DNA from 3 places in the Halomonas sp. FeN2 genome. Region 2 is predicted to be linked to each of the others. Evidence: predicted binding sites of a transcription regulator. Region 2 holds the regulator's gene; each other region holds the start of a gene.
What was found. Region 2 encodes LexA, which represses DNA repair genes until DNA is damaged. Its sites were predicted from a motif close to TACTGTNTANNTANACAGTA; they were not measured.

Region 1: a site for LexA is predicted at 1,721-1,740, ahead of recA (recombinase RecA). Genes of this name have one in related genera too.
Region 3: a site for LexA is predicted at 1,745-1,764, ahead of uvrD (DNA helicase II). Genes of this name have one in related genera too.

The regions. Positions count from the first base shown of each region.
Region 1 covers NZ_CP074200.1:3,318,908-3,323,366, forward strand. The annotation lists gene mutS (DNA mismatch repair protein MutS) at 1-1,006, opposite strand, end outside; gene KF947_RS15345 (CinA family protein) at 1,090-1,623, shown strand; gene recA (recombinase RecA) at 1,760-2,833, shown strand; gene KF947_RS15355 (regulatory protein RecX) at 2,873-3,337, shown strand; gene alaS (alanine--tRNA ligase) at 3,552-4,459, shown strand, end outside.
Region 2 covers NZ_CP074200.1:4,749,305-4,753,763, forward strand. The annotation lists gene KF947_RS21915 (ribonuclease J) at 1-146, opposite strand, end outside; gene purU (formyltetrahydrofolate deformylase) at 377-1,231, shown strand; gene KF947_RS21925 (energy-coupling factor ABC transporter permease) at 1,256-1,927, shown strand; gene lexA (transcriptional repressor LexA) at 2,100-2,780, opposite strand; gene KF947_RS21935 (TetR/AcrR family transcriptional regulator) at 3,192-3,884, shown strand; gene KF947_RS21940 (L,D-transpeptidase) at 3,862-4,398, shown strand.
Region 3 covers NZ_CP074200.1:2,410,188-2,414,646, reverse strand. The annotation lists gene uvrD (DNA helicase II) at 1-1,693, opposite strand, end outside; gene hexR (transcriptional regulator HexR) at 1,951-2,805, opposite strand; gene KF947_RS11045 (PA3496 family putative envelope integrity protein) at 3,055-3,270, shown strand; gene KF947_RS11040 (sodium-dependent transporter) at 3,377-4,459, opposite strand, start outside.

The DNA of each region.
Region 1 (4,459 bases), 1.4 Mb from region 2:
TATAGGCAGCGTCCAGACTTAGCAGCGCTACCCCCGCATGACGGGCCTGGACAATCTCGCGTTGACGCAGCGGGCGGTTAAGCCAGCGTTTGAGCAGCCGCGAACCCATGGCTGTGGTACAGGTGTCCAGCACGCTGGCCAGGGTGTTGTCGCTACTGCCGCCCAAGTTGATATCAATTTCCAGATTGCGGCGGCTGGCGGCGTCGATCACCACCGCGTCGTCGCGGTTTTCAACGCTGATCGCGGTTACGTGGGGCAGGCGCGAGCGCTGAGTGTCACGGGCGTAATCGATTAATACCCCGGCAGCAATCAGCGCGGTGGTTAAGTGTGCACAGCCAAAGCCGCGTAAATCCTGTACTTCAAACTGATCACACAGGCTGCGGGTGGCGCTTTCCAAATCAAACAGCCACTCGCCCTGGCGGCGCAGGCTGCGCTTTTGTGACCAGGCATCGGGTAGCGTTAGGCTTTCGGGCACCAGCAGCTCGGCCGGGGAGAGGCGCGTCAGCTCGGCGAGCATTTCGGCTTCGCTGTCTACTTCCAGCACATTGAAGCGGCCGCTGGAGAGTTCCAGCCAGGCAAGGCCCCAGCTCTCTTTTCCGGGCGAAACGGATACCAGTACGTTGTCGCGGCGCGCATCGAGCAGCGCTTCATCGTGGAGCGTACCGGGAGTGACAATACGCACCACCTGGCGGTCAACAGGCCCTTTGCTGGTAGCAGGGTCGCCAATTTGCTCACAAATAGCCACCGACTCGCCGCCGGCGACCAAGCGCGCTAGATAGCCCTCAGCACTGTGGTAGGGTACGCCCGCCATCGGGATCGGCTTGCCGCCAGACTGCCCGCGCTGGGTGAGGGTAATATCCAGCAGCGCGGCGGCGCGCTTGGCGTCGTCGAAAAACAGTTCGTAAAAATCCCCCATGCGGTAGAACAGCAGTACCTCGGGGTGCTCGCGCTTGATCTTTAAATATTGCGTGATCATGGGCGTGTTAGGGGGAATGGCCTGTGACATGGGCGTCCTGATTGAGCAATTTCTTTGAGAAAGCTAAACGCAGTATTCTACGCTGAACAGACGACTCACTTGAAGGAGCGACCATAGTGCCCAGCGAAACTAGCCTGAAAAATCTCGATTTAACCCTGTTAGCTCAGCGGCTGGGGCGGCTGTGTAAGCAGCAGGATGTGGAAGTGACCGCTGCGGAATCATGCACGGGGGGCGGTATTGCCAGCGCCATTACCGAGGTGGCGGGTAGCTCAGCTTATTTCACGACGGGCTATGTAACCTATGCGAATGCCGCTAAAACTCGCTTACTGGGTGTGCCCGAGACCACGCTGGCCGAGCACGGTGCCGTCAGCAAAGAGGTCGTTAAAGCCATGGTGATAGGCGCATGCCGTGAAAGTGGTGCAGGACTAGCCGTTGCCGTTAGCGGTGTGGCTGGCCCAGATGGCGGTAGCGATGCGAAGCCGGTGGGGACGGTGTGGCTGGCCTGGGGAGATACCGCTTCCCAGGAAGCTGAGTGCTTCCACTTTCCTGGAGATCGCTCGGCAGTTCGGGAGCAAGCCGTGCGTCAGGCCTTGGTAGGGCTGGTGGCACGCCTGAATGCGAGTGAAAAAGCGAGCAAGACGAACTAATCGTAAGAAAAAGGTGCTTAGGCAAAAAAGAGTGTTAAGAAAATAGATGAGAGAAAGCGCGATCAAGGATTTGTTTACGGCGTAATCTTTGGCATACTACTGGCTAATTATACAGCTTGTTATGAGGAATCTCTGAATGGCTCAGGATGACAACCGCACTAAAGCGCTAAACGCTGCACTCACCCAAATCGACCGTCAGTTCGGCAAGGGCACCGTCATGCGTCTAGGCGACGCGCCGCGTGTCGTCATGCCGTCGGTTTCCACCGGTTCATTGGGTCTGGATATCGCCCTCGGCATCGGCGGCCTGCCGTTTGGCCGTGTGTGTGAGATCTTCGGCCCGGAGTCGTCGGGTAAAACGACCCTGACCCTTTCGGTGATTGCTCAGGCGCAGAAGCAGGGCAAAGTGTGTGCCTTCGTGGATGCCGAACACGCCCTTGACCCCAGCTACGCAGAAAAACTGGGTGTTAATCTGGATGACCTGCTGGTTTCCCAGCCGGATACCGGCGAGCAGGCGCTGGAAATTACCGACATGCTGGTTCGCTCCGGCGGTGTTGATGTGATCGTTATCGACTCGGTCGCAGCTCTAACGCCGCGGGCTGAAATCGAAGGCGAAATGGGTGATTCCCACGTTGGCCTGCAGGCGCGTTTGATGTCTCAGGCGCTGCGTAAAATCACCGGTAATATCAAAAACGCCAACTGTTTGGTGATCTTCATCAACCAGATCCGCATGAAGATCGGCGTCATGTTTGGTAGCCCCGAAACCACTACCGGCGGTAACGCGCTGAAGTTCTATGCCAGCGTGCGTCTGGATATTCGTCGTACCGGCTCGGTGAAAGTGGGTGATGAAGTCACCGGTAACGAAACCCGCGTGAAAGTAGTCAAAAACAAGGTGGCGCCGCCGTTCCGTCAAGCTGAATTCCAGATTCTTTACGGTAAGGGTATCTACCACGCCGGTGAGGTCATCGACCTGGGCGTGCAGTGCAACCTGGTCGACAAAGCCGGTGCCTGGTACAGCTATAAAGGTAAGAAAATCGGTCAGGGTAAAGCCAATTCAGCGCTCTATCTGGAAGAGCACCCGGAGATCATGCTCGAAATCGAAACACAGATTCGTGAACAGCTCCTGGCCAAGCCCGATCCTAAAAAGGAGAAGGAAGATGCACCTGCCGAAGCAGCGGCAGAGCTGGATGCGGGTGATGACGATCTGCTTTAAGCCGATTCTACCCAAGCCGACGATGTCCAAGACAAACTGATGGCATTCACCTCCCAGCGTGATGCCACGCCCCGTGATATCGCTATTGGCTTACTGGCTCGGCGCGAATACTCCCGCGCCGAGCTCGCCCAGCGCCTGAAGAAAAAATCCTTCGACGATGCCGCTATTGATGAATGCTTGGATGCCTTGGTTGAGCAAGGGCTGCAGTCTGACGCGCGCTTTGCGGCCAGTTTCGTGCGCTCGCGCATTCTGCGTGGCCAGGGCGTGATTCGTATTAAAGGCGAGTTGCGCCAACGCGGTGTTGACCAGGAAACCCTTACTGCCGCTTTTGAAGAGGTGGAGGAGGGCGAGCAGGTCGACTGGTTTGAGCTGGCCAGGGAAACCCTGGCGCGGCGGTTTGATAGCCCCGGCGAGACGCCGAAAGAGCGCGCTAGGCGCGAACGCTTTCTCGCCAGTCGCGGCTTCGATTTCGAACAAATTCGCTACGCGCTCTCCTGTCTTTAATACGTTTTCCCCAGCCTGTAAAAATCCCCCTCTTACATTTCTAATGGCGCTCTAATACGCTTGTTCACCTGGTTGACCACACCGCTGATTTCCTTTCTGCCACTAAGTGCGGCTTTAGTCGTTTGACAACTGCGCTATAATGGCTGCTTTGCGACCCCTGAGGGTAGCGGCAACAGCGCCCTGGGACATCACGCTTTCTTGTTACGGATACCCTATGAAAAGCGCAGAGATTAGACAGGCCTTTCTTTCCTTCTTCGAAGAGCAGGGGCACACGATTGTACCCACCAGCTCCTTAGTGCCGGGCAACGACCCGACGCTGCTGTTTACCAATGCCGGTATGGTGCCGTTTAAAGATGTGTTTCTAGGCCGCGACCCGCGTCCTTACGTGCGCGCCACCTCTGCGCAGCGCTGCGTTCGTGCAGGCGGTAAGCATAATGATTTAGACAACGTCGGCTATACCGCGCGCCACCACACCTTCTTTGAGATGCTGGGTAACTTCAGCTTTGGCGACTACTTCAAGCGCGACGCCATTCGCTTTGCCTGGGTGTTTTTAACCGAAACGCTGGGGCTCCCCAAAGACAAGCTGTGGGTAACGGTACACATCAGCGATGACGAAGCTGAGCGCATCTGGAAAGATGAGATCGGCATCGACCCTGAGCGCTTCTCCAAGCTGGATGAAGATAATTTCTGGCAGATGGGCGACACCGGCCCCTGTGGCCCCAGTTCGGAAATCTTCTTTGATCACGGCCCTGAGGTTTGGGGCGGCCCGCCGGGCAGCCCGGAAGAAGACGGCGACCGCTACATCGAAATCTGGAACCTGGTGTTCATGCAGTTTGATCGCGATGCCCAGGGCACGCTCAACCCGCTGCCCAAGCCCTCCATCGATACTGGTATGGGGCTGGAGCGTGTTGCTGCCGTGATGCAGGGCGTGCACTCCAACTATGAGATCGACCTGTTCCAGAACCTGCTGCAGGCTGCAGCTAAAGCGACCGGACACCCTGATACTGCTACGCCCTCGCTGCGCGTGATTGCCGATCATATCCGCTCCTGTGCCTTCCTGATTGCCGATGGCGTGCTGCCTTCCAACGAAGGGCGCGGCTATGTACTGCGTCGAATCATTCG
Region 2 (4,459 bases):
AATAGCGCTTTGGGCACGATCCCTAGTGCTTTCGGCGTATCGAGATTGGGTACCTGCAGCGGCGAGTTGGGAAGATCCTGGCGGATCATCATGCCGCAGTCCACGGCTATCCAGTGCTCGTCATAGCCGTATAGCGTTAGATTCATTCCAATCTCACCGCAACCCCCCAGCGGCAAAATGCGCAGCGGTGGACGACGACGGGGACGAATTTGAACGCGTGATGAATGCATCTGTTATGAAAAACCTAAAAAGTAGTGACTTAACTATACGGGAAGGCAGGGGCGGCTAACAATCATCCTTGGCCTTCCGATACAATATGCAGCCTAAGCCGCTGGTTTGTCATAATTACCTTAGAAATAGGTCAAGAGTAGCTCACATGTCTCATTATTATCGTTTAGTGGTTTCCTGTCCTGATCGGGTAGGTATTGTTGCACGGGTTTCAAACTTTATTGCCCAGCAGGGTGGCTCCATCACCGAAGCCAGCCAGCACTCTGATTTAGAAACCGGCTGCTTTTTTATGCGCTATGAAATTCTGGCGGATTCGGTGGGTATGTCGGTGGAAGCACTGCGCGCGGCGTTTGAACCGGTGGCCAGCGAATTCAATATGCAGTGGTCACTGGTGGATACCCAGCAGCGTCGCCGCGTAGTGCTGATGGTGTCGCGGGAGTCACACTGCTTGGTAGATCTACTTTACCGCTGGCAGGCGGGTGAGCTGGATTGCGATATTGTTGGGGTTATCTCCAACCATGACGATATGCGTTCGCTGACCGAGTGGTACGGCATTCCTTACCACCATGTGCCGGTCGACCCCGACAATAAGCAAGCGTCGTTTGCCAAGGTTCAAGCTGAAATCGACAGCGCTCGCGCTGACTGCGTGGTGCTGGCGCGCTATATGCAAATACTGCCCCCCGAGCTGTGCGCGCGCTATGCGGGGCGAGTGATCAATATTCACCACAGCTTTTTGCCCTCTTTTGCCGGGGCTAAGCCTTACCATCAAGCTTACCAGCGTGGCGTTAAACTGATCGGCGCTACCTGTCACTATGTAACCGAGGAACTCGACGCAGGTCCTATCATCGAACAGGATATCCATCGTGTTAGCCACTGCCACACACCCACTGATCTAGTGCGCTTTGGACGTGATGTAGAAAAAGCCGTGCTCGCTCGGGGCTTGCGCTGGCACTTGGAAGATCGCGTGCTGGTGCACGGCAACAAGACAGTGGTATTTAGTTAACGCTCATCAACCCTAGAGGCCGCCATGTCATTTGCGCAAAGTGTACTAGCGCCCTGGGCGCTGCTGCTCACCTGGCTACTCTCGCTGGGCGTGATAGCGTGGACACTTTGGCGGCGGCCCTGGCAGGTATTGATCGAGGATACCGCGCTTCAGCACCGCTGGTTAGGCGCCACGCTGGCGGTGATGCTTATGTGGCAGCTTCGCGCGCAGGCGGTTGATTGGCTAACGCTGCACCTTGTCTTTACGGTATTGATGACACTGGTTTTTAAAGCGCCGTTAGCGCTGATCAGCAACGTGCTGATCAATATCGCCATGGTGGTGATTGGTCGCAATGAATGGATGTTGTTGGGGGCAAATGTGCTGGTTACCGGGATCGTTCCGGCGGCCGTTATTGGCACGGTATGGCGGCTGGTAGATCGCCGCCTGCCGGATAACTTGATGGTCTTTCTGTTTGCCTGCGGTTTTTTCGGCGCGGCGCTGGCAACGCTAGGGGGAGGTCTGGCGGCGGTAGTGCTGATTATCGTCGCAGGGACTGACCCTGAGGCGATCTACCTTGCCCAGGAGTACGCGCGCTTCCTGCCCTTGTTAATGCCTTCAGAGGCGTTTATTACCGGCATGCTGCTAAGTATTTTATTGGTCTATCACCCTAACTGGGTGGCCACCTTCAATGACCACCGCTATATCGACATGCAATAGTGTGGGGGCTAGCAGCCTGTCGGGCTTGACCGATCGTCGCGAGAAGCACGGATTTTGAGCCAAATTTATCGATCGATTGAGGCGAATAGCGCGCTATTTAACGAAATCGATCGAATAAAGTTGGCCAAAATACCGGGATTCGCAGTAGATCAGTGTTAAGTCCGACAGGCTGCTAGCCGAGTGCCTGGCCGTTACCGCCTCGAATCACTCCGACTCCAACGCCTTCGATATCGAGGGATTGGGAGCGCAGGTCGATTTCAATGGGCGCAAAATCAGGGTTCTCTGCAAACAGCGTCACTTGATGCCCCTGGCGTTTGAAGCGTTTAACCGTTACTTCATCGTCTAAGCGGGCAACCACGATCTGGCCATCGCGCACTCGTTCGGTGCGATGAACCGCCAATAAATCACCCTCCAAAATGCCAATATCCTTCATGGAAAGCCCGCGCACACGCAGCAGGTAGTCAGCTTTGGGCGTGAAGTACTCAGCCGGCAGGGGGCAGTAACGATCAATATGTTCAGCGGCTAAAATGGGGCTTCCAGCGGCCACCTCACCGATCACTGGCAGGCCAGCGGGCAGGGGTTCAACGTTGGCAGCGGGTAACGCGGTGACTGCGCTATCGAGGGTCTCTTGAGGTTCCTGGTTGGGCAGGCGAATGCCTCGAGACGTGTTGCGGATAATGCGAATAACGCCTTTGCGTTCCAGCGCGCGCAGGTGCTCTTCAGCCGCATTGGGGGAGCGGAAGCCGAGTGCTTTGGCAATCTCAGCACGGGTAGGAGGGTAGCCAAATTCGCCCATAGTCTTAACGATAAAATCAAACACGTGCTGTTGGCGAGCGGTTAGCGGACGCGACATACCAGACTCCATAAATAGTGAATAGACAGTAACAAGCTAAATGTCGACTTAATCAATAAGTGTTTAAGTATACAGTATGTTCCTCTGTCCAGTATATGGCCTGTCAGTGCCTATCGACTATGTCTATACAATTTTCCTAAGAAACCTCTGATTAACTATTGCGCTCGACCATACGGCGTTAAAAATCGCCTCAAAATGCTCATTTACAACCCGTAAACTCCGCTTTTTCGTTGATTTTTGCCTTGTCTGGTCTTCGCTCATTACGTTAAACAGAGGCCCCTTAATCGTTTGAAACTAAGTTTCTGCTTATTTAACCTGCCACATTTTGTCAGTAAATCAAGCGTTGAGCCCACCAAGGTTATGGCATAGTATTTTGCTATGTTTTAAACACCTGTTTCCCTGGAGAGCGACATGGCTCAATCTGATACGGTGACCCGTATACTCGATACTGCTGAGGTGCTGTTTGCAGAGCGGGGTTTTGCCGAAACTTCGCTGCGCAACATCACTAGCAAAGCGCGCGTTAACCTGGCCGCTGTTAATTACCATTTTGGTTCCAAAAAAGCCCTGATTCAGGCCGTTTTTTCCCGCTATTTGGATCCTTTTACTCAGCGTTTTCATACCGCGCTGGATGAGCTGGAAGGCCAACACGCTGGTCGTGTTATTCCACTTGAAACACTGCTCGAAACCATGGCCACCACCGTTCTTGCGGTACCCGCCGAACGTAATAGCTTAAAAGTGTTCATGCGCTTGCTCGGTCTTGCCTACAGCCAGGCACAGGGGCATCTCAGGCGCTATATCCAGCAAGAGTATGGTGATGTGTTTACCCGCTTCACCGAGCTTGTACGTAAAGCAACGCCGGATCTGCCTGACGCTGAGCGCTTTTGGCGGCTACACTTTATGCTTGGGACGGTAATATTTACCCTTTCTGGCCTCGATGCACTGCGCGATATCGCGGAGAAGGATTACCACGAACAGGTCTCGGTGCGTGATTTGGTCAGACGCTTGCTTCCTGTCGTTGTGGCTGCCATGAATGCGCCGTTACCCATGACCCTTGAAGAAGCCAAACCTGAAGAAGGAAAACATGCGAACGCCTACGCTAGCTGAGCTACCTCCCACTGAGAATATCTGGCTGGAGATTGATACTACCCAACAGGCGCTGCGCTGTTGGCGAGGGCCTAAAGTGCTCCATGAGTGTGCAATCTCCTCCGGTGCTGCTGGAAGCGGGGAGCGCAATGGCAGTGGTAAAACGCCCCACGGCTGGCATTATGTGCGAGCCGCTATTGGTGGAGACATGCCCGAAAATGCGGTGTTTCGCGGTCGTCGCTGGACGGGCGAGACCTTTTCGCCCGAACTCGCCAAAGAGCATCCTGAGCGTGATTGGATTTTGACCCGCATACTGTGGCTGTGTGGCTTGGAAAAAGGCGTGAACCGCGGTGGTCAGGTGGACTCGCAAAGGCGCTATATCTACCTGCACGGGACGCCGTATGAAGAGCCTATGGGAGTAGCTGCGTCCCACGGCTGTATTCGTGTACGCAATCCTGATCTGCTCTATATCTTTTCGTTAGCGTTGCCGGGAACACCTGTTTGGTTGCACGGTGGCCGCCAATCCTTTGATTGACCTTTTTCAATTGTTTCAAAATCCATGATCACATGGGGAGGGTAGGTTGAAGCGAGGGTCT
Region 3 (4,459 bases), 2.3 Mb from region 2:
TCATCAGCTGTACGCTGTCCTCAAACTCTTCGGCTTCATGGTCGCCAGCATTAAGGGCGGCTTCTGAAAGAAACGCTTCCAGTGCGGCCATGCCTTCGCCCGCTTCAGGGGCTTCAAAAACATCGCCTTGGGTAAAGGCGCGGGCAGCAGTGACGAGCTCTTCCAGGTTTTCGACCCGCGCCTGGCCTTTCTCGCCGCGCTCACTCTTGTGGTGCTCGATCAAACCGGTATGCACCGTGACGTGATCGATAATTTCGTGCAGCGCCATGCCAGAGGCATCGTTATCGAGCTGCTCAATCAGGTTGGCGAAGGTTTGCACGGCATTGGCCGCGCGGCCTTTCAAGGTGCCGTCGTTAATCGCATCGTGGAGTGCCTGCCACAGCTGAATGCCTTGTTCACGGGCACGTAGGCGGACAATCTCCACCGTGCGCGTGCCGATACCGCGGGTGGGTACGTTGATCACCCGCTCAAGCGAGGCGTCATCATCGCGGTTGAGCATCAGGCGCAGGTAGGCCAGGGCATTCTTGATTTCCAGGCGCTCGTAAAAGCGGTGACCACCGTAAATACGGTAGGGCATGCCTTGGCGAATCAGCGTCTCTTCCAGCAGGCGAGACTGGGCGTTTGAGCGGTAGAGAATCGCGATATCGCGGCGGTTAAAGCCTTCGTCGACCTTCTCCTTGATGGTGTCGACGATATAGCGCGCTTCTTCCAGGTCGTTAAACCCGGCGTAGATCGAGATCGGCTCGCCTTCGATACCGTCGGTCCACAGGTTTTTACCCATCCGCTCGCTGTTGTGGCTGATCAGCGTATTGGCGGCTTCCAGAATCGCGCTGGTGGAGCGATAGTTCTGCTCGAGCCGCACGGTGTGGGTTTGCGGAAACTCCTGCTCAAAGCGGCTGATATTCTCCACCTTGGCACCGCGCCAGCCGTAGATCGACTGGTCGTCATCACCGACGGCAGTCATCGGCGTCTTCATGCCGGTGAGCAGCTTTAGCCAGGCGTACTGCAGGGTATTGGTATCTTGAAACTCATCCACCAGGACATGACCAAAGCGCTCTTGGTAGTGGTTTAACAGCGCCGGGTTATCGCGCAGCAGCTCCAGGCTGCGTAGCAGCAGTTCACCGAAATCGACCAGGCCGCCGCGCTCGCAGGTGAGCTGGTAGCGCTCGTAGAGCTCAACCATCTGGCCCATGTAGGCATCGCCATCCACATTGACCTGGTGCGGGCGCAGTCCCTCCTCTTTGCAGCCGGAGATAAAGTGCTGCACTTGGCGGGGCGGGTAGCGTTCGTCGTCGATGGCGTAATCTTTCAGCAGCCGTTTGACCAGCCGTAGCTGATCGTCAGAATCGATAATCTGGAAGTGTTGCGGCAGCTTGGCGTCCTGCCAATGGGTGCGCAGCAGGCGGTGGGCGATGGAGTGAAAGGTACCTACCCACACATGGCGCATCGAGATGCTTAGCAGCGCCTCGAGGCGGGTGCGCATCTCCTTGGCGGCTTTATTGGTAAAGGTTACCGCCAGCAGTGCGTAGGGTGAAAGCCCTTCGGCCTGCATCAGCCAGGCGATGCGATGAACCAGCACGCGGGTTTTGCCCGAGCCTGCGCCTGCGAGCACCAATAGATTACCTTGGGGAGCGCTCACTGCTTCGCGCTGGGCGGAGTTGAGCTGATCGAGAATCGCCGTGACGTCGTCCATAGTAGCCGCTGCCGGATCAAAAAATAGGCGGCTAGTCTAGCACAGCCAGCTAACTGGCTGTGTATACAGGTGTGGCAATCTTCTCGCCTCTGTGTCGAGGGCAGGTTTCCGCGAGGGCGCTGTGAACCCATCCGTGGGCGCTACTTTTGCATCTGACCGCCATGGAGGGCGGAAATGCCGGAATTGTCAGGAACACTTTCCGGCCCTGTCAAAAGACCCTCGCTTCAACCTGCCCTCGCACTCGGTATAGGCAAAGACTAGGAATCTTCAGGAAAGCGCAGCGTATTAAGGCTCTTTTTAACCGCTTTGAGCTGTTCGGCGAGTTTCGGCCCGCGGGTTTTGGCCACGCCCACGGCGAGTACATCGATAAGCACCAGGTGTGCAATCCGCGAGCTAAGCGGGGTGTAGATTTCGGTGTCTTCGTGAACATCGATATACAGCGGCAGGCTAACCTCTTCGGCGAGCGGCGAGCCGCTGGGGCACAGGCCAATGACTGTCGCGCCCGCTTCGCGAGCCAAGCGCACGCTGGCGACCAACGCTTTGGTACGGCCGGTTTGGGAAATGGCCACCACCACATCGCCATCGTTCAAGGTCACCGCCGACATATTCTGCATATGCGGGTCAGCGTAGGCAGAGGTAGAAATTTGTAGCCGGAAAAATTTGTGCTGAGCATCAAAAGCCACCGCGCCGGATGCCCCAAAACCATAGAACTCGACCCGATTGGCCATCGCCAGGGCGTTGACTGCACGGCCCAGGGCGTCGTTATCCAACCGGTCACGAACCGAGAGTAGCGTACCCACGGTCGAGTCAAAGATGCTGTGGGAAAATTCAGCGACCGAGTCGCTATCGTTCATGGAGAACTGCGCAAACTGACTGCCGCTGGCCAGCATTTGCGCCAGCTGTAGTTTGAAGTCCTGAAAGCCATTGCAACCCAGCGCACGGCAAAAGCGCACAACGGTAGGTTCGCTAACGGTGGCTTCGGTGGCCAGGTCCACAATACGCATGTGGATGACCTCTTCGGGGTTGCGCAGTACAAACCGCGCCACTTTTTGCTCGGAGCGTCGAAAGTGCTCCATGCGGCGTCTCATTTCATCGAACAGGGCGCGACTCACGTTCAGCTCCTTGGCTTTCTAGCTCACTTGGCTACGTTGGCATTGGTCACAGTATGCCTGACTGATGGCGCAAATGGGCACTGATAACGACGTTCAGGCTAGCGTTTAAAGGCCGTTAGCCCCTTTTTTTAAGATTGGTCATCATTTTGTCAAGTAGGTTATAGTAATAATTGAAGTGCCGCACTGCATCATAACAGTCGTCACGGATGCAGGTGGACGAAGGCATATTCATCTGGAGGAACGTCGATTATGAGAAACGTCGAACGAATCACCTCGGTTAAAAGCGAATTGCTCGACATCTTCATGAGTATGGAAGTCGATGAGCATGCTCAGCGCCAGCGCAGCGCTGCCCAACGCAGCTTAAGAGCGCGGCGGGGTATTGAGCTTCATCGTGAGTTTCAAAAGTTATCGCGGGATATCGCCCCCTTGCCCGATGAAGATCGGCAAGAGAGCGAATTACACTAAGTTTCAGGATGCCAAGAGAGTAGGGGCGCAACTATTATCTGCGCAGAACCACGCTGCCCTGCCGGTTAGCAGGGCCTTGGCAGCTCGGCTATACAAGCGGCTGAGCTTAGATTAACCCTGTTACGAAGACGGCAATAACGCCAGCGGGCGCTACATAGCGCGCGATGACGTTCCATACGCTCTTGCCGGTCGCTGAAAGACCCAGTTCATCTTCCACGCTGCTGCGCTCCAGGCACCAAGCGGTGAATAGAATCGCGCCCAGCCCCGTCAGCGGCAGCATTATTTTGCTGGTCAGCGTATCCAGCAGGTCAAACACGCCCAGTCCAAACAGCACCGGTTCGCTCCACACGTTGAATGACAACAGCGCCGCAATACCTAGTAACCAAGCACCCACTCCGGCCACAACGGTAGCCATGACACGGCTTAGCGGCGTGCGTTCTTCAATGAATTCCACCACGGGCTCAAGCAGTGAAATGGCCGACGTCAATGCCGCAAACGTCAGCAGCAAAAAGAACATCAAACCTAACAGTAAACCACCATCAATATTGCCAAAGGCCAGTGGTAGGGTGACGAAAATCAGCCCTGGGCCCGAAGCGACATCCAAATTATTTGCAAACACGATCGGGAAGATGGCTAAACCCGCGCCCAACGCGATGACGGTATCCATGATGATGACCGTGCGGGCGGTTTGCAGCAGGTCGATCTCTTTGCCCAGATAAGAGCCGTAAGCCATCATTATGCCCATACCCAGAGAGAGGGTGAAGAAGGCGTGGCCCAAGGCGGCTAGCACGGTTTCTGCTGTGAGCTTGCTCCAGTCCGGGTTGAACATATACGTCAACGCCTCGCCAAAATGACCGGTTGTCATGCCATAACCAATCAGCACCACCAGCAGCAGTGCGAGGACTGGCATCAGAATGCGTACAGCGCCTTCAAGGCCTTTGGTAACGCCGCGGGCGACAATCCCAATGACCAGCAGCATAAACACGGAGTGACCCAGCAGCAGCAATCCAGGGTTACTCAACATGCCATTAAATAGCGCGCCAATGCCATCGGCATCTTGACCGCTAAAAGCACCGCTCACCGAGTTGACGGTGTAGTAGAGCGACCAGCCGCCAATCACGCTATAAAACGACAAAATCAAGAAGGCCCCGACAATGCCACTGATGCCCACGATGGCCCAGGCTCTTGG